Regions from separate parts of the Ensifer sp. D2-11 genome, predicted to be linked through region 1. Evidence: predicted binding sites of a transcription regulator. Region 1 holds the regulator's gene; each other region holds the start of a gene.

Region 1 (10,108 bases):
ATGACGGGAGGAGAGATTGCTGTCCTCCGGCACGGTTCCTAGGCCGCGCAACCGGCACTGAATCCCAACGGGCGCTAGACCGCAACCCCGTCTTCGGGCGTCGCGAAGCGTATACGGAAGCGCCTGTTTTCCTTGCCCTTCTTCTCGATCTTGGCAATGTGGATCGCACCCACTTCCTGCGTCTCGGAAACATGCGTTCCGCCGCAGGGCTGGCTGTCGATCGATGAATTCTCGCCGATGCAGACGAGACTGACCCGGCCAAGGCCCATCGGCGGGCGGACATTCTTCGACTTGACGATGCCCGGATTGGCGGCCAGCTCCTCGTCGGTGATCCACTGCACGTAGACCGGATGGTTCTCTTCGACGAGTTTCATCAGCCCTGCCGTGACCTCGTCCTTGTCGATCGTTTCGCTCATGTCGAAGTCCACGCGGCTTTCCTCCTCTCCCACGGCTGCGCCGGTGATCGGGAAGGGGCAGACGACCGACAGCAGATGGCAGGCCGTGTGCATGCGCATCAGCCGGTAGCGGCGCGGCCAGTCGATGTGCAGCACCAGCTTCTCGCCGACCGCCGGCACGGGCGCGCCATCGGCGGACATGTGAACGATGACGTCCTTGTTCGCGCCATGCCGTGTTTCGACGATGTCGATGCGGCTGCCGTCTTCGCGCTCGAGGAAACCCGTGTCACCCGGCTGCCCGCCGGATGTCGCATAAAAGCAGGTCTGATCGAGCTCGATGCCGCCGCCTTCCAGGATTGCCGTCACGCGTGCTTCGCAGGTCGAGAGGTAAAAATCGTCTCGAAAGAGGGCGGTGACGGTTCCGGTCATGGCAATCCTATCCAGCGGGTTCGTATGGCACTGCTATGTTCGAAGTGGTCTTCAGCCAGTCCGGAACCGGCAGCCCCTTGGAGGTCAGGAAGTCCGGATTGAAGAGCTTCGACTGATAGCGGTTACCATAGTCGCAGAGGATCGTCACGATCGTGTGTCCCGGCCCGAGGTCCCGGGCAAGCCGCACGGCGCCGGCGATGTTGATGCCGGTCGAGCCGCCGACGCAAATGCCTTCCTTTTCGATGAGATCGAAGACGTAGGGCACCGCTTCCGCATCCGGAATCTGGTAGGCGAAGTCCGGCGTGAAGTCTTCGAGGTTGGCGGTGATTCGGCCCTGACCGATGCCTTCGGTGATCGAGCTGCCGCTCGACTTGAGTTCGCCATGGGCATAAAAATTGTAGAGTGCGGCCCCCTCAGGGTCGGCGATGCCGATCTTGATCGCCGCATTGCGGGCGCGCAATCCTTCCGCCACGCCGGCAAGCGTGCCGCCGGAGCCGACGGCGCAGATGAAGCCGTCGACCTTGCCGTCGGTGTCGAGCCAGATTTCAGGCGCGGTCGTCTCGACATGCGCTTGCCGGTTGGCGACATTGTCGAACTGGTTCGCCCAGATGGCGCCGTTCGGCTCGGTTTCGGCGAGTTGGGCCGCCAACCGGCCGGAGATCTTCACGTAGTTGTTGGGATTCCTGTAAGGCACAGCCGGAACTTCGACCAGTTCGGCCCCAAGCAGGCGCAGCGCGTCCTTCTTTTCCTGGCTCTGGGTTTCGGGAATGACGATGACGGTGCGGTATCCAAGTGCGCTGCCGACAACGGCAAGGCCGATCCCCGTATTGCCGGCCGTACCTTCGACAATCACGCCGCCCGGCCGCAACTGGCCGGCCTTTTCGGCCTGGCGGATGATCCAGAGCGCTGCCCGGTCCTTTACGGACTGCCCGGGATTGAGGAACTCCGCTTTGCCGAGAATGTTGCAGCCGGTCGCTTCGGACACGGCCTTGAGCCGGATCAGCGGCGTATTGCCGATTGCTTCGAGCACGGACGGAAGAACAGGCATATTGAAAACCTCGCGCTGGACGGAACGGATGCCGGCATTAGCCAAGCACTAACCTCGGTCGACGGCAAGCCGATGAACATTTGGTTTCATGGGCAGGATCGCCGAAATATTGGCGTGTTTTCGGCTCAGTCTGTCCTACAGGCAAGGAATAGCGTTTCGCAGCTTTCCTGTCCCGGGCAAAAAACGTCTCTGCCGTCAATCGACGGGCGGGAAGCGGAGATTGCGGGGCAGGCGCTTGCCGTCCGGAGAGGTATAGGGACCGACCGCTTATGCGGCGGCCCCGGTGAGAACCCCCGTCGACGAGCGAGGAAAAGATGACAGCTGTATTCACCGCCCGCCCCGAACATGGATTGGCATGGATCACCGGTGCAAGTTCCGGCATCGGTCGCGCCGTGGCGCTTCGATTGGCCGAGGAAGGCTATTCCGTGGTCGTCACGGCGCGAAGTCACGAGAAGCTGGTAGACCTTCAGCACCAGGCGGCCGGACCGGGGCGGATGATCGTTCTCGATGGAGACGTCACCGATCCGAAGGACATGGAGCGGCTGCTGGCCAAAATCGAATACGAGCACGGGCAGGTGGCACTCGCCGTCCTCAACGCCGGCGTCGCCCTCCCGGTCCGTGGCGACGACCTGCGTCGGGAGCCCTTCGACAGGAGCTTCGCCGTCAATCTCAACGGCGTCGTCAACTGTCTCGTACCGCTTGTCGAGCATATGAAGACCAAGGGGCATGGACAGATCGCGATCATGTCGTCGGTGGCCGGCTATGGCGGCTTGCCGATGAGCGCCGCCTACGGTGCGAGCAAGGCGGCGCTCATCAACATGGCGGAGAGCCTGAAATTCGACCTCGATCGCATCGGCATCCGCTTGCAAGTCATCTGTCCCGGATTCGTGGATACGCAGGCTGCACCGAAAGGCGGTTTCCCGAGACCCGCGCTGGTGAGCACGCAGGAGGCGGCAGACCGGATATGCGCCGGCCTGAAGTCTTCGCGTTTCGAGATCACCTTCCCCAAACGATTTACGTACCTGGTCAAATTGCTGCGTATCCTGCCCTATGGGCTTTATTTCGCGCTTCTCGACCGGCTGGTACCGGGAAGGGCAGCCGTGGCTGCGGTTCCAAAGAACAAGCGCTCAGGCTCCGACGGACAGCCGCGTCAGGCGGTATGAAGCACCAGCACCGCGCCGAAAATCAGTGACAGTCCAAGCCAGCCGACCGGTTTCAGCCTCTGGCCGAAGAAAAGGCGGCCGCAGATGGCCGTACCGAAGATTCCGGTTGCGCCGAGAAGGGCATAGGCGACCGCCAGGTCCATATCCTTGATCGCTTCCGCCAGCAGCGCGAACGCCGCAAGCACCAAGACGATCGAAAGGGCACCCCAGCCGCGGCGGGCAAAGCCGTTCGACTTCGTCGAGGCGAGATTCGCCGCCACATCGAGCACGCCGGCGGCGATCGCGAATGCGAAGGAGAGACCCGACGCGCTCATGCGGCGGCTTCCTCCGCATCGCTCCTGCCGGCATTGAGGAGAAGTATTCCCGCAACAGCCATCGCGAGGCCCAGCATCTCGCGGCCGGAGAGCGCATGGCCGAAAACGAAAACAGAGACGAGCGTTATCACGGCGACGCCGGATCCTTCCCAGACGGCATAGGCGACGCCAACCGGAATGGTCTTCACCGCTCGTGCCAGGAAGACGTAGGAGAGCGCGATCGAGGCATACATGACCACATGCCCCCAATAGGAGCCGGAGCCGGATGCCGCCTTCATCACGGTCAGGCCGACGACCTCGGTCGCGATCGCGAGGACCAGGAAAAGCCATGCAAGACGCATGAGGAAACCTACGAGAAATCAGCCCGACAAAATGAAAAGAGCCATTCGGGCTTTGCCGCGAATGGCTCTTTCGAAACTGGCTCCCCGGGCCGGATTCGAACCGGCGACCTATCGATTAACAGTCGAGTGCTCTACCGCTGAGCTACCAGGGATCATCTGCGCCGCAGAAGTGAGGCTGCTAATACAAATGCTTTTCCGATTTGCCAAGCGGTTTTTCAAAAAAAATGACGGTAGGCGGTTGCCGCCCTGTGGAGAAGGCACCAACTGTGGGGTCATTGGTACGAAAGAAGAGTGATGGCGACCGAAGGCAAGAAGAAGCATTTTGGCATCGATCCCAAGACGCGTGAGATCGTGCTTGGCAAATGGCGGATGAGCCTGCCCAATTCGCCGGCATTGCGCGTCCTCATCGGCGTTCTGCTCGTCTTCGGCGGTGTGCTCGGTTTTCTACCGATCTTGGGCTTCTGGATGGTTCCTCTGGGCCTGCTCGTGCTTTCGCACGACATTCCCTCGATGCGCCGACGGCGGCGCAAGCTGGCCGTATGGTGGGCCCGATGGCGGAGCAAGCCGAACTCGTCCGGCAAGTCCTGAGAGGTGGACCTCGCGAAGAGTCCACCAGCATGCGGATGCAGCGCATGTTAGTCGTCGGAATTGCCCGGCTTTCGACGCCGTTTGGGCAGGAGGGCGACAATGACGCAGGCGAGGACCAAAGCGACCGGCCAGAAGTCGGTCGCCTGATCCCAACTCCACCTCCACATTTCATAACCCTCTAGGTGAGGCGGCGGCAGCTTTGCGCTGATCTCGAAATCACGTTTTTCGCGGCCGTGAAAGTGTCCGATGGCGAAGGCGAGGCCGATGATCAGCGCCAACCTTCTCGGTGCAATCACCATGAACAGCAGGGCGACGACTGCTGCAATACAGACGCCCTCGGCCACATGCCCGAGCCAATCGAAGTGGCGCTGAATGTAGCCCCAAGGAATATCCATCACATCGCGCTGCGAGTGCCGCCCTCCCGATGAGGCCGGCCGACGGGACGCTATAGCACAACCGCCGATCACGAGACCACATGGTCCTCCGGGTATCTCTCTTCGTGGACGTCGTCCGGAGCGTGGGCAACCTCTTCCGTCTTTCAGCATCCGGACGCGGAACTTCACCGGAAAGTACAACCTGTAGTTAATCCGAAGTGGTCAATGGACAGGAACATCGCGTTCGGCAACATTAGAGCACTTTCAGGAAAAGTGTGGACGGTTTTCCGTGCGGAAGGGCGTATTTTCAAAGCGTTAGCCCGCTCGTCACTCCGACGAGGCCGGACGAGATCGACGCCCCCAAGGCCGTCCGGGTCCCCAAGACGAGCATCACCTGCTTTGCAGCACTGTGGAGAGAAAAATGGCGCATCTGATCGGTGGCATCGCCCCTTGGCTCGGGCTCGACAACCACATCTTCGGCACGAACGATCCGGACATTGTCTTCGGAGACCCATTCACGACCGACAATAGCCTGGGAGTCTTCGAAATCGGCGGCTTCCTGTCTTCGGGGCAGGGTGGCCGCGACAGCCTTGACGGGCACGGAGGCGACGACACGCTCTTCGGCGACGCTTGGGCGATCTCCGATCAGGGGCGTGGTGGCGACGACCAGCTCGACGGCGGCGCCGGCGACGACACGCTGTACGGCGATGCCTTCTCGATCGATGTGAGTGACTCCGCGATCGTCGCCGGAGGGAACGATCGTCTCTCGGGCGGCAAAGGCAACGATACACTCTACGGCGATGGCTACAATTGCCTCAGAGGACGTGGTGGCGACGACTGGCTCGACGGCGGCGCCGGAGACGATATTCTCTCGGGCGACGCTTTCTCCCTCGGCGATTTTTTCGTTGGCGGGAACGATCGGCTCCAGGGCGGAGAGGGCCATGACAAACTCTACGGAGATGGCCTCGACCAGGGCGTCGTGGAATCCGGCATCGGCGGCGACGACCACCTCTATGGTGGTTCTGGCAACGACTTTCTTGTTGGAGATGTTCTTTTCTCACGTGGCGGCAGTGGCGGCAACGACCTGCTCGACGGAGGCAAAGGCGACGATGTCCTGTATGGCGATGCAGAGGTCGGCGTGGACACCGCGGGTGGGGACGACCTCTTGATTGGCGGCGCCGGTAACGATCAGCTCTGGGGCGATGGCCGACTTACCGCAGCCTTCGCGGTCGAGACCGGTGCCGATCAGTTCCTGTTTGCGCGGAACAGTGGGCGGGATGAGATCTTCGACTTCGAATTGGACAAGGACATCATCCAAATCGCCGGCTATGGCTACGACGACTTCGCCGATTTTCTGTCCAACATCGGCGACGATGCTGACGGGAACGCTGTCCTGCAGCTGAATGGCACGGTCGATCAGGTCACTCTGATCGGCATCCACGCTGCCGACCTCAGCGCTGCCAACTTCGTCTTTGCGAATGCGGATTTCGCCCTCGTCTGACGAGGGGAAGTTTGTCGGTAACAAAGCTGATCAGGTGTGGCTTTTGGAGGCCTCGGCCGGAATTGAACCGGCGTACAAGGATTTGCAGTCCTCTGCGTCACCACTCCGCCACGAGGCCTCTACGATTTGCGTTTTCAAATCGTGGCGCGGATTTAGAATGATTGACCGCAATCCGCAAGAGGGTACATTTGGAATAGGGACTTTTTTATTCTGTATAAATGTGTCTTCCGTTCTATGACCGGGCGTGGTCATAGCGTCCCAAGGCGCAATACTCCCACGTCAGCGCTTTGAAATTGCGTACTTTCGTAGGAAGCGGCTGCGCACCTGGTCAGGAAGCTCTAATGATAGCGCCGGATGAGGCCGACGAGCCTGCCTTGGATCTTGACCCGGTCCGGACCGAATATGCGTGTTTCGTAAGCCGGATTGGCGGCCTCCAGCGCAATAGAGGCGCCCTTGCGACGGAATCGCTTCAGGGTTGCTTCCTCGTCGTCGATCAGCGCGACGACGATATCCCCGGGGCTGGCGGTGCTTCCGTTCCGGATGATCACCGTATCGCCATCGAGGATGCCGGCCTCGATCATCGAATCGCCCTTGATCTCGAGAGCGTAGTGCTCGCCGCTGCCGATCATTTCAACCGGTACGGATATATCGTGCATATTGTTCTGGATTGCCGAAATCGGCACACCGGCGGCAATGCGGCCCATGACCGGAACGGCGACCGATGCGGCCTCGGCCGGCGGCGCCGGTTTCGGTGCGGGGGGCGGCGCAGCAGGCTTGCCCAGACTGCCTTCGATCACGCTCGGCGAAAAGCCGCGGCGGACCTGCGAAGCGCCCGCATAGGCCTCCGGCAGCTTGATGACTTCGAGGGCCCGGGCGCGATTAGGTAGCCGGCGAATGAACCCACGCTCTTCGAGTGCGGTGATCAAACGGTGGATGCCCGATTTGGACGCAAGGTCCAAGGCGTCCTTCATCTCGTCGAAGGACGGCGGGACCCCGGATTCCTTCATTCGTTCGTGAATGAACAGAAGCAATTCCTGTTGCTTGCGGGTCAGCATGGCGTCACTCCAGAATCGCGAAACAAATCAAGAACAGAACCTATCTGTTCCATATGTGTTCCGCAAGTGCCTAAAATTCCGTGAATTTCGCTTGCTGTTGAATGCCGATCCGCCCCGCGATCCGGCGTGTCGATGGCGATCGCTCGGAATTCGGGGCAGGGGCCGATACGCTCTCGCATGTTTTGGGCTTACGGCGGGCGGCGCAGTCGGTCGCCTATGCAATGCTAATAGGCAAGGCGCAGTCCGCCCGGCGTAAGAACGTCGAATTCAGGCTCGGGATAAGGCCCGTACCACTGGGTGTAGGTCGTGTTGGTCGAGCCTGTGCTGGCGCACCCCGAAAGGGCGAAGAGGGAAAAAATTACGGCTGCCACGAAAGATTTAACAGGCATGTTTTTCTCCACTCGCGGGAGTTGCCCAGACCTCGAACGGGTCAGACTAAAACTTTCTCTCAAATCAGCTTTTTTGGCAAGCAGCGAGCCGGCAGGGAGGACTGGTGGATGGTGGAGCCGAAGGGAGTCGAACCCTCGACCTCCGCAGTGCGATTGCGGCGCTCTCCCAACTGAGCTACGACCCCACTGGTCAACGATTGTATAAGAGTTTTCGGCCGACCGCGCCAGTGCATTCCACTTGCCGAATGCATCGCAATACAAAGATGAGACTGACAACTGCAAGCCGCGTCGGTGCCCGCCGGCCGGCAGATAGGGCGGAGTGCAAGATCACGAACACACAACGCCACTATCGGCTTTCAGCACTGGCTATTGAGCGATCGCGGGCGGCTGCCAAGAGCCATCGAGAATTGCCTCTTTGCCCCAATAGGCGCGGATGTAGAGCGAGAACTTCCCGTCCGGCGCGGGCAGCCAGTTGTTTTCCTTGTCGCCCCCAGGCGACTTCGCGCCTGCGTAGAGGGTAAGCGAACCGTCGGAGTTGCGCTTTAGGTTCTTGTTCTTGGTGCCGAGTGAGTAGCGTTTGAGGTCGTTCGCGTGGAAGAGATGCTTGTCGTTGTACAGGGTCAATGACCAGAAGCCGTTGACCGGCGGCTCCTGCCCGGCCGGGAAGGTGATTGCATAGCTGCCGCTGCCGCTGAGTTCTCCGCCCGCGCCGTCGTGGTCGGTGTAGAAATATTGCGTCTCGTTCGGCCGGTTGTCGAACATGTTCGATTTTGCCGTTCCGGTCCGGTTGAAATAGTCGACGCCGAACTGCGCATTGTTGGTCGAACGGTTCCATCCGTTCCCGGCCGGACGTCCGTTGTGCTTCCACTGGAAGAACGGCTGGATGACCTTGTCTTCGGTCTCGACCGCGGTCGCAACCAGCACCTTTTTCAGTTCGGGGTCCTTGGACGCTGCATCGAGCAGCAGGCGGAATTGGCCGTAGAGAGCCTCCTCGCCCGGCAACGGATCGACAGTGTCGAGAACCTCGCCGAACTGATCGAAGAACTTATCCGGAACCACCCATTTGGTTTCCTCGCCAGACGATGCCGGTCCGGGAATGTCCGGGACCTTGGCCCATTCGATCGTCTTCATCTCTCCGTCGAAATCCTTCAGCGGATAAGCGACGACCTGGTTGATGACCTCTTGAATCGCTTTCCTGTCCTCGGGCGTGTCGTCCTGGAAGACCCTGGGAATGGCGTTGGCGAGCGAGGTAGGGGAGCGCAAAACATCTGTGATCCCGTCCGGTTTCAGGCCGCTCCACCTCGGACCGGCGAGCAGGTAGAATCCGGGCTTCGAGCCATATGGTTTGCCTAGATGACCGAACTGGTCGGTGCGTGCGTCGTACAAAGCATAGACCCAGAAACGGTCGCCGAAATCCGGCACCTGAATCACGACCGGCTCTTCATCAAGCGCGAAGAAGCCCAAGCCGTAGACGACATCCTGGTTCGGGCACGTGACGAAAGTTTCCGACGGCTCAATGTAGTCGTTGAGCATCGCGATCTGGCCCCGCGGTGCGGCGGGCAGGACGCCGTTGAGGTGGCCCGGTTCCGGTGCCTGAGTGATCGCCGCCCTGCGGTTGATCATGTTAACCATCGGCCAGCCCCAGACGTAGGCCATCTGCGCAACCGTTCTTGCATAGTCGGGAGACATCACGATACCCGTGGCGGGTTGCGTAACAGTTGCGGATGCGGCGTGCTGCTGTGCCTGCGCCGCATTGGCCGTGACGGCGACCGAGGCCGCCGTCACGGCGGCGGGAACCGCCGCTCCAGCGCTCACCGCTGCCAGCGATGCCGCACCCATGCCGCCCTTCATCAAGTCGCGCCGGGTGATGTCGAGTTGATCATTGAAACTCGTTTTCATAGCATATTCCTCTGTTGAATCGCTCCGGTTGGGCACTTGGACATGGGCGCGTTTCGTTGGGGACGCGCCCCGACCTCACTCCACCCTGACCACATCATCCGGCTTCCAGGTCTGATCGAAGAACTCGACGCCGGTTCCGTAGAGACGCAGCGCTATCAGGAAATTCCGGCCGCCGACGGTCTGGATCCAGTTCGAGTCCTGCGCGTCGGCAGGTTTTTCCGGTCCGAACCACAGGTCCACCGAGCCGTCCTGGTTCGTCGCGACCTTGTTGAAGCCGTTGATGGACGGCATCAGCTGCGGCGCTTCCACCATCGTGCCGTCGGTGATGTTGTAGGCGGTAACTGCCCAGAACAGGGCAGCCGGCGGATTGGGTGGCAAATGCAGCCTGTAGGTGCTGGTGCCGCTGAGGAACTCGCCCGCGGCATCTCGGTATGCAACCGGGTATTTGGAACCTGCCCCTAGCGTCCGCATGACCATTGCCGGAGCCGATGAATAGGCAACCTGGAAATAGCCAGCCCGCTGGTCGACATCGAGATAACTGTCCTGGAGCCATTCGGACGTGCCGCTGGCCCAGACATTTTCATACTGCCTGTCGGTGTAGTAGCGATTGCG
Region 2 (10,108 bases), on a different replicon from region 1:
CGCGTCTGCAGGTAGCCGAGATTTTCGAGTTCCTTGATCGCCTGGCGCACGGTGATGCGGCTGACGCCGTAGGCGGCCACCAGCTCCCGCTCGGAAGGGAGCTTATCGTTCACTGCCAGTTCGCGCCGCTCGATCATGCCTCTCAGAAGGTTTCGCAGCTGTGCGTAAAGCGCATCCGGATGGTTGCGATCGATCGGGCTTTCGTCCGGTAGGTTTGCTTGTCGTGCCATGCTCTCTTGTTTCAGCCGCCGGTTTCCGGATGTTCATTTGCATTGCACCCTGCCCGACCGAAGACAAGGGCCAAGCGGCTTTTCGGTTCGCCGGCAGGCGCCGCTGACTATCACTGCGGCCGCAGTGGAAAACGGGGAAAACGGCTTCTGCCCCGAATTGACATAACTGGTTATATCCAGTAGCGATACCACGATCGGAACGGCGGAGTAAAGAATGAAACTGACCTTGATCGGCGGCGGCGGAGTCCGGGCACCCCTTTTTGTCGGTTCGGCGCTCAGGCGCGCGGAGAGAAGCGGCCTGACCGAGATCTGCCTGCAGGACATCAACGAGCGCAAACTCGAGCTTTTCGGACGTATAAGCCAGGAACTGGCGCAGCGCATGCAGTCCCCGGTCCGGATCACCATGGCGGCCGACGCCGAACGCGCGCTCGACGGCGCGCGCTATGTCGTCACGACGGTTCGCCCCGGCAACGAGGATGGGCGTATCAAGGACGAGCGCATTGCGCTGGCCCATGGGGTGCTTGGCCAGGAAACCACCGGTCCCGGCGGCTTTGCCATGGCGCTTCGCAGCATTCCGGTCATCCTGAAATATGCCGAGATCCTGAAGAAGGTCAGTCCCGATGCGTGGCTGTTCAACTTCACCAATCCGGCGGGACTCGTGACTCAGGCCCTGCAGAACGAGGGCTATCATCGCACCGTCGGCATCTGTGATGGGGCGAACGGTGCGCAGGAGGCGCTGGCGCACTGGCACAAGGTGCAGCAGAACGACGTGCGCTGCGAGGTCTATGGGCTCAATCATCTGTCCTTCACCAGGCGCGCGACGATCGACGGCAAGGAAGTCCTTCAGCCTCTGCTCGATGACGACGGCTTTCTTAGCTCCACCTCGCAGCGCATGTTCGATGCGAGCCTCATCAGAAGCCAGCGCAACTGGATCAACGAATATCTCTACTATTACTATTATGCGGAGAAGGCGGTCGAAGCGCTCAAGGCCGATGCGCGCACGCGCGGCGAGGAGGTCAAGGACCTGAACGCAGCGCTGATCACCCGGCTTAGCGCGATCGATTTGAATGCCGACGCGGAGGCGGCGCTCGCCGCCTATTACGCCTACGAGCGGCGTCGCAACGCCACCTATATGCATTATGCGCTGACGGACGCCCCCAGCATGGAAGAGGCCGACCGGCTGGTCGAAGGCCTTGCCGCCGCGGAGACGGGAGAGGAGGGCGAGGGCTATGCCGGCGTCGCGCTCAATCTGGTCGATGCGCTTGAGACCGGCAAACCCTGCTACACCGGTCTCAACGTGCGCAACGAAGGCGCCATCGAAGGCTTGCGGGACGACGATGTCGTCGAGGTGAGCTGTGTGGTCGATGGGGAAGGTATCCGGCCGCTGAAGATCGGTGCGATGCCGGAAGCGCAGTCGCAGATCGTCCACAATGTGAAGCGCTACGAACGGCTGGCCGTGCGGGCGATCAGGGAACGCAGCCGCGATCTTGCGGTCCAGGCGCTCATGGCTCACCCTCTTGTGCTTTCCTATTCGCGCGCCGTGCCACTGGTCGATGAATATCTGGCGGCACACGCGGAATTCGCAGGGGAATGGTCGTGAACGGCGCCGGCCCCGGTTCGCGTCATGACGTGATGGTGGTCGGAGAGTACTACTTCGACCTGATCTTCCGTGGCCTCCCGGAGGTGCCGAAGATCAGCGCCGATCTCTGGGCGGAGGAATTCGAGTGGGTGCCGGGTGCGGCCTATTCGACGGCGCTGGCATTCGCGCGGCTTGGAACGAGTGCCGGGTGGTGGTGCCAGTTCGGCAACGATATCTTCAGTCGCATGATCCTCGAGGAAGCCCGCCGCGAGAATATCGACGATCGCCTCTTCATCCATCTCGACAGGCCGCTGCGCCGCGTGAGTGCAGCCTTTTCTTTTGTGCATGACCGCGGCTTCATCAGCTATGCCGAAGAGCCGGATCCCTTGCCGACGCCGGAGGATCTGGCGCGGATCAGGCCGCGCATACTGCTTCTGCAGGGGTTCTCGCTCGACGCTGAAAGACGGCGGCTGATCGAGGCCGCGCGCGAACTCGGGATCACCGTCTGTTCTGACTGCCAGCATGTCGACTATCGTCTCTCGACCCCCGGAATGGAGGAGATGCTGGGACTGATCGACGTCTTTCTGCCGAACGCATCGGAAGCGAAGGCGCTGACGGACGAGGAGGAAGTGGAGCGTGCGCTATCGTCGATCGCCCGCTTCTGCCCGACCGTCGTGGTCAAGTGCGGAGCGGATGGAGCGATTGCTTCCTCCAAGGGCCGGACGACCCGTGTGCCGGCGCTTGCCGTCGAGGTCTTCGATACGACGGGCGCAGGCGACTGTTTCAACGCCGGCTTCGTTCACGGGCTTCTGACCGAGCCCGACATCGGCGGCGCGATCGAGCTCGGCGTGATCTGCGGCTCGCTGGCGGTGACGGGATATGGCGGCCGCAACCTGCCCTTCAAAGAGGATCTGACGAAATATCGGCGGCGGGAGGCCGCGATATAGCTTGCGTTCACAAGAGAACAAATGAGGGAACGAACATGAAGCATATGTTGAAAACACTCGCAGGCATGACCGTTTTTGCCGTCGCATCGGCCTTTCCGGCAAAGGCGGACACCGTGTCGATGTTCTGTTCGGCGACCGACTACGAACTGTGCGAGAAGGCCGTCCAGAAATGGACGAAAGACACCGGGCACGAGGTGAAGCTCAACCGGATGCCGCAGAACCTCGACGACGCCATTCCGATCTATCAGCAATTGTTCGCGGCCCAGTCGTCCGACATGGACGTCCTCTATATCGACGTCATCTGGCTCGGCATGTTCAAGGATCATCTCCTCGATCTGACCTCTCTCGTACCCGAGAACGAGGTGACGGCGCATTTCGCCTCTGCCGCGGATGCGGCGCGCCTCGACGGCAAGCTCCTGTCGATGCCCTTCTACATCGATACGGGCCTCATGTTCTACCGCAAGGACCTTCTGGAGAAATACGGCAAGCAGCCGCCGCAGACCTGGGACGAACTGACGGCGACTGCCAAGGAGATCCAGGAGGCGGAGCGTAAGGCAGGCAGCCCGGACATCTGGGGCTATTCCTGGCAGGGCAGGAGCTATGAGGGCCTGACCTGCGATGCTCTGGAGTGGATCGCTTCCGCCGGCGGCGGCACCATTCTTTCCGACGACGGAGAGGTGACGATCAACAATCCGCAGACGGAGGCGGCGCTCACCCGTGCCCGCGGCTGGATCGGTACGATCTCGCCCGAGGGGGTCTTGAACTATGACGAGGAAAACTCACGCGCCCTCTTCGAGAGCGGCAATGCCGTCTTCCACCGCAACTGGCCCTATGTCTGGGGAACGTCGCAGGCCGAGGGTGGCAAGCTCGTCGGCAAGGTCGGAGTGAGCGCGCTTCCCGTCGGTGCGGAAGGGCAGAAGTCGAGCGGCGCGCTCGGTACGGCCTATCTCGGCGTTTCCAAATATTCCAAGAAGCCGGAGCTTGCCGCGGAGCTGCTGCGCTATATGGTCGGCGCGGAAGACCAGAAGATGCGCGCGATCGAAGGCGGCTACAATCCGACCGTCGAGGCGCTCTACGAGGACGCCGATGTGCTGGCGAAGATCCCGTTCCTCGGCATGGCGAAGACCGCCTTCGAGGAATCGGTCGCACGTCCGTCGGCTGCGACAGGCAAGAACTATAACCGTGTTTCCCGCACCTTCTACCGGGCCGTTCACGACATCATCTCCGGCAAGGACGATGTCGCCAAGGAACTCGCCGACCTCGAGCGCCGCCTCGAGCGCGACGTGAAGGCGAAATGACGAGAGCGGCGCCCTCGGCTCGGCCGGGGGCGCCTCATCGACCCGGCTGCGTCGGACGCGCTGCCGCGAAAGGCCTGGAAGGAAATGGAATGGCTTCGGTCTCCCTGAAGAATGTCAGCAAGACCTTCGGCACCTATGACGTGATCCGCTCCATCGATCTCGAGATCGAGGACGGGGAGTTCGTCGTCTTCGTCGGCCCATCCGGTTGCGGAAAGTCGACGCTTCTGCGACTGATCGCCGGCCTCGTGCCGGTTTCCGGCGGCGACGTGTTTATCGGCGGCGACCAGGTGACGGACGTGCCGGCGTCCAAACGTGGACTTGCCTTCGTCTTCCAGTCATACGCGCTCTACCCGCATATGAATGTGGCGCGAAACATCGGATTTGCGCTGGAAACGGCGCGGCTCGGCAAGGATGAAATCCGTCGCCGTGTCGCCAGGGTCGCGGATATGCTGAAGATAGGTCACCTGCTCGAGCGTCGGCCGCGCCAGCTTTCCGGCGGTCAGCGGCAACGCGTGGCGATCGGCCGTGCGCTGGTCGGCCAACCGGAAGTCTTCCTCTTCGACGAGCCGCTTTCCAATCTCGACGCGGACCTGCGCATGGAAATGCGCTTCGAGATCGCCAAGCTGCACGCCGACGTCAAGACGACGATGATCTATGTCACCCACGACCAGACGGAAGCGATGACGCTCGCCGACCGGATCGTCATTCTCAACCACGGGCAGATCGAGCAGGTGGGGCGGCCGCGCGAGCTTTACGACCGGCCGGAAAATCGCTTCGTTGCCGGCTTCCTCGGCAGCCCTAGAATGAATTTCGCCCCGCTCGAAGCGACCGGCCCCGCCGCAACGGTTCTGAGGGGGGCTGGCGGCTTCGCCTACGCCGCAGAGTACGTCGCGGCCGAAGGAAGGCCTGCGGAAATCGGCTTGCGGCCGGAGGCTTTGAAGCTTGTCGGTGCCGAAACGAAAGGTGCGATCCGCGGAACCTTCGAGCGCATGGAGGACCTCGGCTATGAATATGCCTGCTATGTGCGGCTCACCGAGACGCTGGTCTGGACGGTTCGTTCGACGGGAAGCCCACCGCAAATCGGCCCCGGCGACCCCGTCGGCCTGAGCTGGCAACCGGAAAGTCTCTACCTCTTCGGAGAGGATGGCCGGCGCATCGATCACCGCGCGAGCGTTCCATTGGCCCTTGGAGCCTCGTCGTGAACGCCGCCCGGCGGATGGAGCGGCAGCAACGCCGCACCGCATGGATATTCCTGCTCCCGTTGCTGCTGACGCTTGTCGCCGTGGCGATATGGCCGCTCGCCCGCAGCATTTTCTTCTCCTTCACCGACGCTTATCTCGACGCCCCTTCGGACTACGGATTCGTGGGTTTCGACAACTTCGTGGAAGTTGCCGAAGATCCGGTGTTCTGGGGCGCGGTCAGGAACACGCTCGTCTTCACGCTCGTATCCGTCGGGTTGGAGACGCTTCTCGGACTTGCGATCGCCTTGCTCCTGCACCGCGCTTTTCTCGGCCGCGGCATCGTGCGGGCGGCGATCCTCATTCCCTGGGCGATGCCGATGGTCGTCTCGGCCAGGATATGGGAATGGATGCTCAACGATCAGTTCGGCCTGATCAACAAGCTCCTGGTCGCGTTGGGACTCGTCGAAAAGGGCGTCGCCTGGACAGCCGATCCTTCGCTGATTCTCGGGACGGTGATCTTCATCGATGTTTGGGTGACGACGCCGTTCATGGTGCTCCTCATTCTCGCCGGCCTGCAACTGATCCCCGAGGAAATCTACGAGGCAGCCGACGTTTCCGGCGTGCCGCACTGGAAACGCTTCTGGTCCATAACCTTGCCGCTCGCGACGCCGGCGATCGGTGTCGCGATACTCTTCCGCACGCTCGACGCGCTCCGCATGTTCGATCTGAGCTACGTGCTTGCGGCCAACAACGAAAACACGATGACGATGTCGATCTATGCGCGCGACCAGCTCATCAGCTTTCAGGACCTCGGCCTTGGAGCCGCTGCTTCCACCTGGGTGTTCATGATCATCGGACTGATCGCCATCGTCATCGTCGGGCTTTTGCGCCTCGATCGGGCGACAGGCTGAGGGGGTATCGATGACGGTGAGCGCAGCCACCACGAGGCGCTATTCGAACGCGACTTACCGGACCTTGCGCCGCGTAAAGACGGCCGGACTCTATGCCGGCGTGGCGGCCGTCCTCGTCTACATGCTGTTTCCCTATTACTGGGCGATCGTCTCCTCGACCAAGACGGGGCAGGCGCTTTACCAGTTCACTCTGCTGCCGGCGCTCGATTTCAGCAACTACAGGCAATTGTTCGACAATCCGGTATTCATGGGCGCGCTCGTCAATTCTGGCGTGGTCGCGCTTGTCAGTACGGCGATCTCCCTCGTCATCGGCATTCTTGCGGCTTACGCGCTCGGCCGCCTGCATTTCCCGCCGGGCCGCATCGTTCTGATCGCCGTTCTCATGATCTCGGTCTTTCCGCAAGTGGTGGTGCTTTCGGGAATGTTCGAGGTGATCGGATGGCTCGGGCTCTACAATCGGCCGTCGGCGCTGATCGTCTCCTATCTCATTCTCACTTTGCCCTTTACGACATGGATCCTGACGAGCTTCATCCGTGACCTGCCGAACGAATTGGAGGAGGCTGCGCTCATCGACGGCTGTTCGCGCCTGCGCATCCTCACCCACGTGCTGCTGCCGCTGATGGGGCCTGCGATTGCCAGCACCGGTCTGCTGTCGTTCATCCTTGCATGGAACGAATTCCTCTTTGCGCTCACCTTTATCCTGACCGACGAGAACCGGACGGTTCCGGTAGCGATCGGCCTTCTGACAGGCAGCAGCCGCTATGAATATCCGTTTGGCCAGATCATGGCCGCGTCCGTCACGGTGACGCTGCCGCTGCTCGTTCTCGTCCTGATCTTCCAGCGCAAGATCGTCGCGGGGTTGACGTCCGGCGCCGTCAAGGGGTGACGACCGCCGCCGCTGGCAACGTCATGCGCCAAATTTGGCATGATCTATTTTCGTGATTGGACTTCCCGACCGGTTGGAGTCACGCTGATCAGGCCTACGAGGTGGAAATTGGGGGACCAACTATCGTTAGAGTAGGAGGTCGCAATGAAGCACCAAGCAATCGAGCAGTTACAGGGCGTCGCCGAGGTCAAGCAGGACCTGCCGCGACGGACGTTATCGCGCAAGGAGCGCCTTGAGCGTTGGGCGGAGCTCCTGGAACGTGATCCTCACAGACGCCTTTCGACGCTGCACGAGACAGAGTATCAGCCAGCGAGAGTCCGCGCGGCCATGCGCGGCGACGGTTCGCCGATCTCCGTCGCCTTCGAGGATCCGGTCCTCCGGACCGCCGGGATGGAGAACGACAGCTACGGTGAAGCCAGGCGGTTCTTCGAGCTGAGCGACGAGCAATTACATAAGGTCATCTGCTATTGCCATTTCGGCGCGACGGTCAGCGCATCGACGGCCGCCCGCCACATCCGCGCAATGCTTGTAGAGAAACAGCCAGGCCTGTTTGCTCGGTTGCGCCAGATGTTCGTCGGCTAGGCAGGCGACGGCATATCGGAGGGTCATGATCGAAGGCGGCCGCCGGAGGAGGCGGGCTGCAGTGCGAAGGCTCATCGCGCTCGCACTGTGGTGCTCCCATCGCCTCCGGCTGGCGGATTGCCTTCGATGCGCGGCGTCGTCGTCTTAGGATCGCAACTCGATCTCAAGGCTTTCGTCGCGTGCAACGCGCCCTCATGTTTGCGATTTTCGCTTCGTGCTCCAAATTCCACTATGTTAAGTGGATCGACGCGGCGCCGGATGGCCGACGCGCCCTGTCGGCCGGGATGACGAACGGAAAAACTATGGCTCAAAGAGCAGGCAACGCGGATCTCCCGCTGCATGGCGGCCGCGTGCCGCGATGGCTCGGCGACCGTATGACGCGCCTCGGCGCGCTGGTCACCGAAGCGGTCGTTCATCACTACGGACGCGACGAGTTTCTGAGGCGGCTTGCGCATCCGTTCTGGTTCCAGTCCTTCGGTGCCGTCATGGGCATGGACTGGCATTCCTCCGGTATCACCACGAGCGTCATCGGTGCATTGAAACGTGGTCTCACCCCGCTTGCCGGCGAGCTGGGCATCCATGTCTGCGGCGGCCGGGGCCAGCACTCCCGCAAGACGCCGGGCGAACTCGTGTCGATTGGCGATCGCGTCGGTTTCGATGGCGGCGCATTGGCAGAAGCGAGCCGCCTCGTCGCCAAGGTCGACAGTGCCGCCGTTCAGGACGGCTTCGATCTCTACCTGCACGGTTTCATCGTCACGGACGATGCCAGGTGGGTGGTCGTCCAGCAGGGCATGAACGGCGACCGCCGGCAGGCGAGGCGCTATCACTGGCTCTCGGAGGGCCTGACAAGCTTCGTCGACGCGCCGCATAGCGCGATCGAAGGCAGAGAACAGGGCGAGATCGTCAATCTTGCCGACCGCCGCGCCGCCGCCTCGCGGACTGCGCAGCTCGATCTCCTCCAGTCCCTCGGGCCCGACGGGCTCCTGCGCGAGGTCGCCCGGATCGAGTCTCGTGGGGCTCCTGTGGCCGCGCCGGCACAGCCGATGCTGCCGCATCTCTTCATGCCCGCCCATCACGACGTGCGCGAAAGCGACGTCAATCTCCGGCGCCTTCACGGCAACTTCGCCGCCGCCGCCGACCGTGGTCCGGAGGATTTCAAGGACCTGCTGCTGGTGCCAGGCGTCGGCGCGCGGACGGTCAAGGCGCTGGCGATGGTCGCGGAGGTGGTCCACGGGACGCCGTGCAGGTTCTCGGACCCCGCCCGCTTTTCGCTCGCCCATGGCGGCAAGGACCGCCATCCGTTCCCGGTACCGTTGAAAGTCTATGACGAGACGATCAGGATCATGAAATCAGCGGTCAGCAAGGGCCGCCTCGGGCGCGAGGAAGAGCTTGCGGCGCTGAAGCGGCTCGACGAGCAGTCGCGCCGGCTGGAGCGCTACGTCACAGGCCCCGACCTCAAGGAGATCGTCGCGGGCGAATTCAGGGACTCCGCGCGTTTCGGCGGGCGCAGCATATTCGGCTTGGAACCGCACGACGACGAGGCAACCGCGGCGGAGCCAAGCAACCGCACGCGGCGCTGAGGCGGAACAATAAGCAGCTCGATCGATTTACACAGCTAGGGCGCGATGAGGGCACACCGCGTTCCCTGCCGCTGAAGATGGCGCTTCGAGGCGCCGCCGGCATGCCAGTTCATGGAGTTTCCGATGACCGCTGCGATGACTACGATCGACCACGACACAATCCGCAATTGGATAGAAGCCCGCAAAGGACAGCCGGCGCGCGTGAAGGGCGCGACCGAAGACGGTGGTGGTCTCCTTCGCGTGGATTTCGGCAAACCGGAAGACACGCTGGAGAAAATTTCCTGGGACGAATTCTTCAAGATCTTCGACGAGGAGAACCTCGCTTTCCTCCATCAGGACATGACTGACGACGGGCAACCCAGCCGCTTCTGTAAATTCATTCACCGGCACTGAACCGAAGAAGGAACTCGAAGAAGGAAGCGGAAGGAGCACTTGAGGCCGGAAACGCCTTACGGCGGAAAGGATCTCGCGATGCTTACGATCAAAAAACCGGAGCCCGCGACGGAGCGCGAAGGGCGCCCTGTCCCTCCCGCAAACGACCCCAAGCCGGCATCTGCAAAGATCAGGAGGCCTGCGACGGACGATTGCGAACGCCTCGATGACCCGAATTCGCTTTTCTGGCGCGGCGTGTGGATGACCGTGTTTTAGATCGAGCAAACTAAGGCCTTTTGAGATTCATCATAGCGCGATGCGCTTGAATTCCTTGAGTGCCGGACTCCAATCTTTCCTCGCCCTCATCCCTGTGCTCGTCACAGGGATCCAGCAGCGCCGCGTCTGCGGCGCGGGAGCGTTCTTTCAGCCCAAGGACTTGGTCTGGCTGGATCCCTGTGACGAGCACAGGGATGAGGAGATCAAACGAGCCGCGGCGGGTATCCGAATCTCAACACGCCTTAGACGGCGCTGCCGCCAAGCGT
Region 3 (10,108 bases), 570 kb from region 1:
GCTTCTGACGATCTCGCGGCAATCGCACCGCGCCACCTGCCGCTGCGCGCCAGATCTCGCTCATCTCAGATCTTGAGCACCTCGGCCGCGTTCATCTCCTCCTGCAGCTTCCGCTCCTCGTCGGCATGCGGCTTGGTAAAGCGGGCAATGACCAGATAGGCGACCGGCGTCAGGTAGAGCGTCACGACCACCGCCAGGCCCAACCCGCCGACGAGGACCCAGCCGAGCGCGATGCGCGCTTCGGCGCCGGCACCGCTTGCCAGCACCAGCGGTACCGCGCCCACGACGGTCGCGATCATGGTCATCATCACCGGTCTGAGACGGATATTGGCGGCATTCTCGATGGCACTGCGGACGTCCTGCCCCCGGTCGCGGAGCTGGTTGGCGAACTCTACGATCAGGATGCCGTTCTTGGCCATGATGCCGACAAGCATGACGAGCCCTATCTGACTGTAGATGTTCAGCGTGTTGCCGGTCACGATCATTGCGAAGACGGCGCAGGCGAGACCGAGCGGCACGGTCGACATGATGATGAGGCCGCTCACGAAGCTTTCGAATTGCGCCGCAAGCACCAGGAAGATGATGACGAGCGCGAAGCCGAAGGTAACGAACAGGCCGTTGGCGTTCTCGTCCAGTGTCGCGGCCTCGGCAAGCGGCATGACCCGCGATCCCGGCGGCAGAAGGGGTTCGGCCATCTCTTCGACCATCGACAGCGCCTCGCCGAGTGCGAGATCGGATTTCAGCCCCGCCGAGAGCGAAACGGCGCGCAGTTGCGACTCGCGGGAAAGCTGCGGCGCCACTGCCTTCTCCTCGACCGTTGCGATCGACGACATCGGCACGATGCGGCCGTCGCCGGCCTTGACGAAGATGTTCTGCAGGTCCGTCGGGTCGTTGAGCGGCTCGGTGGAAGAGAGCAGCTTGACCGGATAGGCTTCTCCTTCCACGAAGATGTCGACGACGCTGCTGCCGTCGAGCATCGCCTGCAGCGCCCAGGAGAGGCCACCTATGTCCACGCCGAGGTCGGAGGCGCGCTCGCGGTCGATCGTCACCGACAATTGCGCCTGATTGGCCTCGTAGTTGAGCCTCACATTCTCGAAACGGCCGGTATCCTCCATTGCCCTGACGAGCTTCGCCGCCGCGTCGCCCAGCTTCGTGTAATCGTTGCCGACAAGCGCGACCTGAAGGCCGCTGCCGGCACCCCGGATACCGAGGCTGTTCGCCTGGATGGTGAAGGCGCGAACCGACGGGATCTTCGAGGTCGCCCTGTTGATGTCGGCGACGATCTGGCCCTGCGTACGCTCGCGCTCTTCCCACGGGGCAAGCGTCAGGACCATGAAGCCGCTATTGGCCGAGCCGCCCTGGCCGGAAATCGAGAACACATTGCTGATCTCGCCGGATTTGAGCAGCGGCTGCAGGCCCTCTTCGATGCGGCGTAGCTGTGCCTGCGTGTATTCCAGCGAGACGCCCTGCGGCGCGTTGATCCGCAGCATGACCTGCGAACGGTCCTCGTTCGGCGTCAGCTCCGACTTGAGCGTCAGGAAGCCCAGAGCGCCGGCGGCGGTAAAGAAAGCGGCCACCGCGAAGACGATGAGCGGCGCATTGAGGCAGGCGCGAAGCGTTACGCGGTAGAAGGCGGAAGCGCGCCGTCCGAAGCGCTGCATCACCCCGTCATGCTCATGCGGCTCTTTCGTCAGCATGCGCGAGGCGAGCATCGGACAGAGCGTCAGCGAGACGAAGGACGACAGGAGGATCGAGAAGGCGAGCACGAAGCCGAATTCACGGAAGAGGCCCCCGGTCTGCCCCGGCAGGAAGGAGAGAGGAACGAACACGGCCGCCAGCGTGGCCGTGGTTGCGAGCACGGCGAAGAAGACCTCGAGCGTACCGTGCACGGCGGCGGCGCGCGGACCGAGGCCCTCCGCCCGGCGCCGCACGATATTTTCGAGCACCACGATCGCGTCATCGACGACGAGCCCGGTCGCAAGCACGATCGCCAGAAGCGTCAGGATGTTGATCGAGAAGCCCGCAAGATAGATCGCGGCCACCGTTCCGATCAGCGCGATCGGCATGGTGATGGTCGGGATAAGCGTCGCGCGCCAGTCGAGCAGGAACAGGTAGATGACGAGGGTGACGATGAAAACCGCGACGAAGAGTGCGATCTCCACCTCGTGGATGGCGCCGTTGATGAACACCGCGTCGTCGCTGGTGATCTTGAGTTCGGTTCCGGGCGGCAGGATATCCGAGGAGATCGCGTCCACAACGCTGCGCATGCCTTCGGAAATATCGACCGTGTTCGACTGGGCCTGACGGATGATGCCGAGGCCGATACCCTCGCGGCCGTTGGAGCGCAGCGCCGAGGTGCCCGTATCCGGGCCGAGGGTCACGGTCGCCACGTCGCGAAGCCGGACATTGTTGCCGAGCATGAGGTTTTCGAATTGCTCGGGCGTCTGAAGATCGGCCGTCGCCCGAACGGATATGTCCTGACTTGCGCTCGTCAGCGAGCCCGCAGGCACATCGTAGGAGGCGTCGGAAAGCGCCTCGCGAAGATTGGCCACGGTGACGCCGCGTCCGGCGAGCTTCGCCTGGTTGAGGTCGATACGGAAAATCTTCTCCTGATCGCCGTAGACGGTGACGTCGGCAACGCCTTCGACCGCCGCCAGCCGGTCGCTGATCTCGTTCTCGACGAGCAGCGTCATGTCGTCCATGCTCATCGTGTCGGAGGTCAATGCCAGGCGCATGATCGGCTGGCTGTCGGAATCCGCCTTCACGATGCGCGGCTCGTCGGCATCATCAGGCAATTGGCCGGTGATCCGGCCGAGCGCATCGCGAACGTCGTTGGCTGCCTGGCCGATATCGGTCGTGTCGGAGAATTCGAGCGTGACCCGGCTGCGCCCGAACGAAGAGGACGACGAAATGCCCTTGATGCCCTGCACGCGCGAGACGGCACCTTCGATGACCGAGGTCACTTCACGGTCGATCGTCTCCGGCGAGGCGCCGTCGAACTCGGTCGTGACCGAGACCACCGGCTGGTCGACCTGCGGCAGTTCGCGGATCTCGACGCCATTCCAGGCGGCAAGACCAGCCACGACGATCAATGTGTTGACGACCAGGGCGAAGATCGGCCGGCGGATGAAAAGCGCGGTGAAACCCGTCTTTCCGCCCTGCCCTCCACCCGGTTGATGGCCTCCCATACCGATATTCATTGAGCGTCTCCCGCGACCTTCTGCTCGGCCTCGGCCGCAGGCTCGCCGGCGATGCGCACCACGCCGCCGTCGCGAAGCCGCTGCACGCCCTCGGTCACGACGCGGTCGCCCTCGGCGAGTTCCGCATCGACAAGCACCTTGTCGGGATTGCGCTGGATGATCTTGATCGGCACGCGCTCGCTTTTGTCGCCTTTGACCCGCCAGATAAAGGAGCCTTCGGAGCTCCACTGGATGGCCAGCGGGTCGACGGTGGGATATCGGTCGCCGTCGAATGCCACGGTGACGGAGAAGGACATGCCGGCGCGCAGCATGTCATCCGGATTCTCGAGTCGCGCCCGGACCCGGAGCGTCCGGCTCTCCGGGTCGAGGCGGTTGTCTATCGCGTGAACGACGCCCTGAAGTGCACGTCCCGGCTGCGCGATCGCGCTCGCGGTCACCGGCTGATCGACGGAGATCTTGCCGGCGAAGCGCTCGGGCACCCAGAAATCGACGAGGATCTGCGACCGGTCGTCCACGACGGCAATCGGAGTCGAGGTCGTGACGTAATCTCCTATATTGACGGTGATGATCCCGACCACCCCCTTGGAGGGCGCCACGATATCGCGACGCTTCAGGTCGAGCTCGGCCGTTTTCAGCGCCAGTTCGGCCGCCTGCAACGCGATTTCGGAGTCACGCACCTCAACGGCCGTCACTGCGCGCGCGGTGCTGAGATTGCGGTAGCGCTCGACCTTCTCCCGGGCACTGTCGCGCGTCAGCCGCGCCTGCTCGGCAGCGATCATCTGGTCGTCGCTGTCGAGGCGCGCGATAACCTGGCCTTCCGTGATCCTGTCGCCCGACTTCACCAGTATTTCGGTGAGATTTCCCGTTGCGGTCGGCGTCACGGTAACCGAGCGGATCGCTTCGCCGTTGCCGATCGCGTTCAGCCTGTCGTTGACGACGGCGCGCTCGGCCGGCTTGACGACGACCAGGGGTGCTTCCGCGAAGCCGCTGCGTCGACCCTGCCCGCGCTCGCTATCGCCCGAACCGCCCCTTGCCCCTTCGCCGCCCTGCGGTCCCGACAAGGCATCGATCAACGGTTGCGAAACCCCGATCGCGGCCAAGGTCTCACCCGCTCCGGGCGCAAGACGCACCCACGCGGCGCCCCCGACGGCGAGGACGACGACGCTGATCGCGAGCTGATTCCAAAAGCGCATTCATGTCTCCAAAAGAAAAGCTCTCCAAAAGAAAAGCGCGCTCCAACGAGGCGCGCACCCGATGGAACGTTCCGATTTGCGCTGATTATCGTTGTTTGCAGACGTCCGGGCAATCTCGGAATGGCATCATTACGCAATTGTAACAAAAGCGATTTTGGTGGCGGCATGATGGCGCTTGCGCCCGTCCTGAAACGCACACGCCGGCGGTGAGGCGGCGGCATGTTTACAGCTTGCGTGGCTCGGTTATTCTGTTCGTCGCCGGCGGCTGTTTCGGGCCGGCTCTCGACACGAAGGGAGACGGCAATGTGCGATGCATGCGTCATCGAATCGGTCAAGCAGCGGATGGTGTCGCGGCGCGGTTTGCTCCGTGCGGCCGCGGTCGGTACGGCAGGCATTGCCGCCGCCGGCATGGGAATCGTACCTCCGGCGCTTGCCGCCGGCCACGGCAGCGTCACCGATCTCACCCATGAACTTCATGAGGAGTTTCCGACCTTCTTCGGCCAGCAGCAATTCTTCCGGGAGCAGAAGTTCAAGTATGCCGAACACAAGTTCAACCTGTTCGAACTTCGGGTGAACGAGCACACCGGTACTCATGTCGACGCGCCGCTGCACTTCTCCGCCGACGGCCTTTCGGTGGCGGAGCTGCCCCTCGACAAGCTGATCGTGCCGCTCTGCGTCGTCGACATCCGCGAGAAGGCGGCCGCCGATCCGGATGCGCAGCTGACGCCGGACGACATCAAAGCGTGGATCGCCGCCAACGGGGACATTCCCGAGAACGCCTGCGTCGCCATGCTGTCGGGCTGGTCGGATCATCTCGGCAGCGACAAGTTCCGCAATGCCGACACGGCTGGAAAGATGCATTTCCCCGGCTTTCACGTCGAAGCAGCCAAGTTCCTGATCGAGGACACGAGGGCAGCCGGCATTGCCGTCGATACGCTCTCGCTCGACCACGGCATCTCACCCGATTTCGCCGCCCACTACGCCTGGCTGCCGGAAGGCCGCTGGGGGCTCGAGGCGGCCGCCAATCTCGACAAGCTGCCGGCGAAGGGCGCGACGCTGGTCCTCGGCGCGCCCAAGCACCGCGGCGGCACCGGCGGCCCGGCCCGCGTCTTCGCTCTCGTTTGAAACGCATGGAGCAAGCATGAGCACTGTTGCGCCGCCATCCGGTCCCGAATCCGACCCACGCGTCAAGGCCGTCTTCGACGACATCCGCGCGACCCGGAAATCGGACTTCATCAACAATATGTGGCTCTGGCTCGCCTTCGACCCCGGCCTGCTGGAGCGGACCTGGGCGGAGGTCAAGGCGGTGATGGCGACGCCTTCGCCGCTCGACCCACTGGTGAAGGAGATGCTCTATATCGCCGTTTCCGTGACCAATGGCTGCGGCTACTGCATTCATTCCCATACCGCCGCCGCCAGGGCCAAGGGAATGACGGACGCCGAGCACGCGGATCTCCTGCGCGTCATTTCGCTTGCCGCCAAGACCAACCAGCTCGCGACGGCCCTGCAGGTGCCGGTCGATCCGGTGTTCGACGCGTCCGGCAGAACATAAAAACTCGGCATGCCGGCCTGAAAACACCAGTCTTTCCACAGGCATGCCCGGGTGGGCGAAGGTTCCGGAATAAAAGAAGAACATCCTTTCTGGCCTTTCGGTCCCGAATCACTACATTGGGCCGCATGACCAAAGGTTTTGACGATATTCCCTTTTTCGACGAGGAGCCCGCGCCGCGGAAACCCGCGGCCGCCGGCGGCGGCATCGCCGCGCGCGCCATGGCCGCCCGCGACAAGGCCCAGCGACCGGACTACGTCTCCGGGCTCAATCCGGAGCAACGGGAGGCAGTCGAGGCGCTGGAAGGTCCGGTACTCGTGCTCGCCGGCGCCGGCACCGGCAAGACGCGCGTTCTGACGACGCGGATCGCCCATATCCTTTCGACCGGCCGCGCCTATCCCTCGCAGATCCTCGCCGTCACCTTCACCAACAAGGCGGCGCGGGAAATGAAGGAGCGCATCGGCGTGCTCGTCGGCCACGCCGTCGAAGGCATGCCCTGGCTCGGCACCTTCCACTCGATCGGGGTCAAGCTCCTCCGCCGCCATGCCGAGCTGGTGGGTCTGCGGTCCGACTTCACCATCCTCGACACCGACGACGTCGTTCGCCTCATCAAGCAGCTCATCCAGGCGGAGGGCCTCGACGACAAGCGCTGGCCGGCCAAGCAGTTCGCCGGCATGATCGACACCTGGAAGAACAAGGGCCTGGACCCGTCGCAAATCCCGGAAGGCGATGCCCGCGCCTTTGCCAACGGCAAGGGCCGCGAGCTCTATGCCGCCTACCAGAACCGGCTGCTGACCCTGAATGCCTGCGATTTCGGCGACCTGCTGCTGCATCCGATCCGCATGTTCCGCGCCAATCCGGACGTGCTGAAGGAGTATCACGCCAAGTTCCGTTACATCCTCGTCGACGAGTACCAGGACACCAACACGGCGCAATATATGTGGCTGAGGCTGCTGGCCCAGCAGACGCAAGCGTCGCGAAATCGCCCCTCATCCGGCCTGCCGGCCACCTTCTCCCCGTCCGACGGGGAGAAGGGACAAGCGGCGCGTTCGCAATCCCCCCTCTCCCCGTCAGAACGGGGAGAGGGCCGGGGTGAGGGGCAACCCACCGTCAACATCTGCTGCGTCGGCGACGACGACCAGTCGATCTACGGCTGGCGCGGCGCCGAGGTGGACAACATTCTCCGCTTCGAGAAGGATTTCCCCGGCGCCAAGGTCATCAAGCTGGAGCGCAACTACCGCTCGACCGAGCATATCCTCGGCGCGGCGGCGCATCTGATTGCCCATAACGAGGGCCGGCTCGGCAAGACGCTCTTTACCGAGCGCACGAATCCCGACGACGAGAAGGTGCATGTTCATGCCGCCTGGGACTCCGAGGAGGAGGCTCGCGCGATCGGCGAAGAGATCGAGCAGCTCCAGCGCAAGAAGCACAATCTGAACGACATATCGATCCTCGTGCGCGCCTCTTTCCAGATGCGCGAATTCGAAGACCGCTTCGTCACGCTCGGCCTCAACTATCGCGTCATCGGCGGCCCTCGCTTCTATGAGCGGCTCGAAATCCGCGATGCCATGGCCTATTTCCGCCTCGTCTGCCAGCCCGCCGACGACCTCGCCTTCGAGCGGATCGTCAACACGCCGAAGCGCGGCCTCGGCGAGACGACCGTCCGCACCCTGCACGACTATGCCCGGGCCCGCGACATCCCGATGCTAGCCGCGGCAAGCGACATCGTCGAGACGGACGAATTGAAGCCGAAGGCTCGCAAGGGCCTCTTCGACGTCGTCGCCGATTTCCGCCGCTGGCAGACATTGCTCGAAACGACGCCGCACACCGAACTTGCAGAGCGGATCCTCGACGAGAGCGGCTATACCGCCATGTGGCAGGCCGACAAATCGGCGGAAGCGCCCGGGCGCCTCGAAAACCTGAAGGAGCTCATTCGTTCGATGGAAGCCTTCGAGTCCATGCGCGGCTTTCTCGAGCACGTCGCGCTGGTGATGGACGCCGAGCAGAACGAGAATATGGATGCCGTCTCCATCATGACGCTGCATTCGGCCAAGGGGCTGGAATTCGACACCGTCTTCCTGCCGGGGTGGGAGGAAGGGCTCTTCCCGCATCAGCGCGCCCTGGATGAAGGCGGCCGCGCAGGTCTGGAGGAGGAGCGCCGCCTCGCCTATGTCGGCATCACCCGTGCCAAGCGCCGCTGTCATATCTGGTTCGTTTCGAACCGCCGCATCCACGGCCTCTGGCAATCGACGCTTCCCTCGCGCTTCCTCGACGAGTTGCCGATCGCTCATGTGGAAGTGGCCGAACAGGAGGTCTCCTATGGCGGTTACGGTCGCGGCGGTTACGGCCAGTCGCGCTTCGACAAGGCCGATCCCTTCGAGAACAATTACCAGACGCCCGGCTGGAAACGCGCCCAGCAGCACCGGTCGGAGGCCACCCGAGACAACTGGGGCACCCGCTCCGGCCACGCCATCGAACGCATCGGTTACGGCGAATCGGGCCCCCGCACCCGCACCATCGAAGGCGAGCTCGTCGCCAAGTCGACGAGCGCCGAGCCCTCCCGCTTCAATGTCGGCGACCGGGTCTTCCACATCAAGTTCGGCAACGGCAACATCGCGGCGATCGAGGGCAACAAGCTGACGATCGATTTCGACCGCGCCGGGCAGAAGCGCGTGCTGGATGGGTTCGTAGAACGGGTGTGAGCACTTCCGGGAAAACCGTGCAGCGGTTTTCCGCTCTACCTTGTCGGCCTCAAAACATCTTTCGATACATAACGAAGCCCGACTTCTCGGCCACCTTGTCGTAGAGCTGCATCGCCGTGTCGTTGGTCTCGTGGGTCAGCCAATAGACACGCGGCGACCCCACGCGTTTCGCCGCTTCGTAGACTCCGTTGATGAGCGCCCGGCCGACTCCCTTGCCGCGGGCGGCCTCATCGGTGAAAAGGTCCTGCAGATAGCAATTCGGCTGGATCGACGTCGTGCTGCGGTGAAAAATGTAGTGCGTCAGTCCGATGAGCCGCCCCTCGCTTTCGGCGACCAGCGCATGCATCGGCTCATAGGCATCGAAGAAGCGGGACCAGGTCATCCGGGTGATGTCGGGATGGAGCGCGGTTTCGCCGGCTCGGCCGTAAAAGGCGTTGTAGCCGTCCCAAAGCGGCAGCCACTGCTCATAGTCGAGGCGCGTTACCGGGCGTATGGCAAGATAGTCGGACATTCTCAATCCTCGTTCGCAAGTTCAGGCGCATTACAACTATCTTTGCCCGAAGCCTGTGTCACCGCCCCTCGCCTGCCTCAACAGCGCGATCACCTCGGCATCCGTGGTCTGCTCGAAATCGTCGTAATAGATGCTGACGGCATGGAAAGGGGTGGGGCTGGCGAGACAGACGAGCCGGTCCACGTCGTCCCCCAGGCTTGCGATCGCGCTCTTCGGGGCGACCGGCACGGCGAGCATTAGTGCCGCGGCACCTGCCTGCCGCAGGGCTTTCGCCGCAGCTTTGGCCGTTCCGCCCGTGGCAATGCCGTCGTCGACAATGATGACATTGCGACCGCTTGGAGAAATTCGCGCCTGGTCGCCCAGATAGAGGACGCGGCGTCGCGCGAGTTCGAGCCTTTGCCGCTCGGTCTCCGCCTGGACGTACTTCTCGGAAGGATTCACGATACGCATTGCCTCGGCATTGAGCACGACTTGCGGTTCGTCGCTGTCGACCAGCGCTCCGAGACCGAATTCGGGATGACCCGGTGCGCCGATCTTGCGAACGATGAGGAGCTCGAGGGACGCGCCGAGAGTTCTTGCCACCTCGAAGGCGACCGGTACGCCGCCGCGCGGCAATGCCATCACGAGCGGGTCGGCGAAGTCCGCTTTCTCGGTGAGATGCGCTTCGATGACGCGAGCAAGCCTTCGACCCGCATCGGCCCTGTCTGCAAAGGGTATGTCTGCAAAGGATATGCCTTCCTGGGCCATGACACCGCTCCCTGAAAAGCTCTGCGACCGATCGCCACAACTATGGAGAGAGTGATCGCTCAAATTGCAGCGATTTTCGCCAGCTTTCGTTAATGCGCCATCGTTACCAATGGCCTCGCATAATGGCTGAAACGCAAGCCGCACTTTATTTTAGCACGACAGGCCGTTTCGAAATGAGCTTTCTCTCCGCCATACCGGTCATCGCA

Evidence for each region. Region 1 encodes LexA, which represses DNA repair genes until DNA is damaged. Its sites were predicted from a motif close to TGTTCNNNNTGTGTTCNG; they were not measured.
Region 2: the regulator LexA is predicted to act here: its motif matches at 7,819-7,836, upstream of M1D34_RS18850 (DUF763 domain-containing protein).
Region 3: the regulator LexA is predicted to act here: its motif matches at 6,011-6,028, upstream of M1D34_RS04380 (ATP-dependent helicase).

Annotation. Positions count from the first base shown of each region.
Region 1 is NZ_CP096433.1:1,493,503-1,503,610, forward strand. It holds gene M1D34_RS07190 (alanyl-tRNA editing protein) at 75-824, opposite strand; gene M1D34_RS07195 (cysteine synthase A) at 832-1,872, opposite strand; gene M1D34_RS07200 (SDR family NAD(P)-dependent oxidoreductase) at 2,187-3,035, shown strand; gene M1D34_RS07205 (SMR family transporter) at 3,023-3,349, opposite strand; gene M1D34_RS07210 (SMR family transporter) at 3,346-3,690, opposite strand; tRNA gene M1D34_RS07215 (tRNA-Asn) at 3,768-3,842, opposite strand; gene M1D34_RS07220 (membrane protein) at 3,985-4,278, shown strand; gene M1D34_RS07225 (hypothetical protein) at 4,326-4,673, opposite strand; gene M1D34_RS07230 (calcium-binding protein) at 5,074-6,153, shown strand; tRNA gene M1D34_RS07235 (tRNA-Cys) at 6,198-6,271, opposite strand; gene lexA (transcriptional repressor LexA) at 6,492-7,208, opposite strand; gene M1D34_RS07245 (hypothetical protein) at 7,433-7,597, opposite strand; tRNA gene M1D34_RS07250 (tRNA-Ala) at 7,707-7,782, opposite strand; gene M1D34_RS07255 (DUF1254 domain-containing protein) at 7,964-9,496, opposite strand; partial or broken gene M1D34_RS07260 (DUF1254 domain-containing protein) at 9,572-10,108, opposite strand, start outside.
Region 2 is NZ_CP096434.1:338,646-348,753, forward strand. It holds gene M1D34_RS18810 (GntR family transcriptional regulator) at 1-230, opposite strand, end outside; gene M1D34_RS18815 (6-phospho-beta-glucosidase) at 445-1,830, shown strand; gene M1D34_RS18820 (carbohydrate kinase family protein) at 1,821-2,756, shown strand; gene M1D34_RS18825 (ABC transporter substrate-binding protein) at 2,792-4,054, shown strand; gene M1D34_RS18830 (ABC transporter ATP-binding protein) at 4,144-5,256, shown strand; gene M1D34_RS18835 (carbohydrate ABC transporter permease) at 5,253-6,146, shown strand; gene M1D34_RS18840 (carbohydrate ABC transporter permease) at 6,157-7,032, shown strand; gene M1D34_RS18845 (hypothetical protein) at 7,177-7,614, shown strand; gene M1D34_RS18850 (DUF763 domain-containing protein) at 7,917-9,194, shown strand; gene M1D34_RS18855 (hypothetical protein) at 9,318-9,587, shown strand; gene M1D34_RS18860 (hypothetical protein) at 10,085-10,108, opposite strand, start outside.
Region 3 is NZ_CP096433.1:920,819-930,926, reverse strand. It holds gene M1D34_RS04405 (anthrone oxygenase family protein) at 1-8, shown strand, start outside; gene M1D34_RS04400 (efflux RND transporter permease subunit) at 66-3,200, opposite strand; gene M1D34_RS04395 (efflux RND transporter periplasmic adaptor subunit) at 3,197-4,393, opposite strand; gene M1D34_RS04390 (cyclase family protein) at 4,697-5,518, shown strand; gene M1D34_RS04385 (carboxymuconolactone decarboxylase family protein) at 5,535-5,945, shown strand; gene M1D34_RS04380 (ATP-dependent helicase) at 6,071-8,644, shown strand; gene M1D34_RS04375 (GNAT family N-acetyltransferase) at 8,694-9,155, opposite strand; gene M1D34_RS04370 (phosphoribosyltransferase) at 9,192-9,902, opposite strand; gene M1D34_RS04365 (GGDEF domain-containing protein) at 10,025-10,108, shown strand, end outside.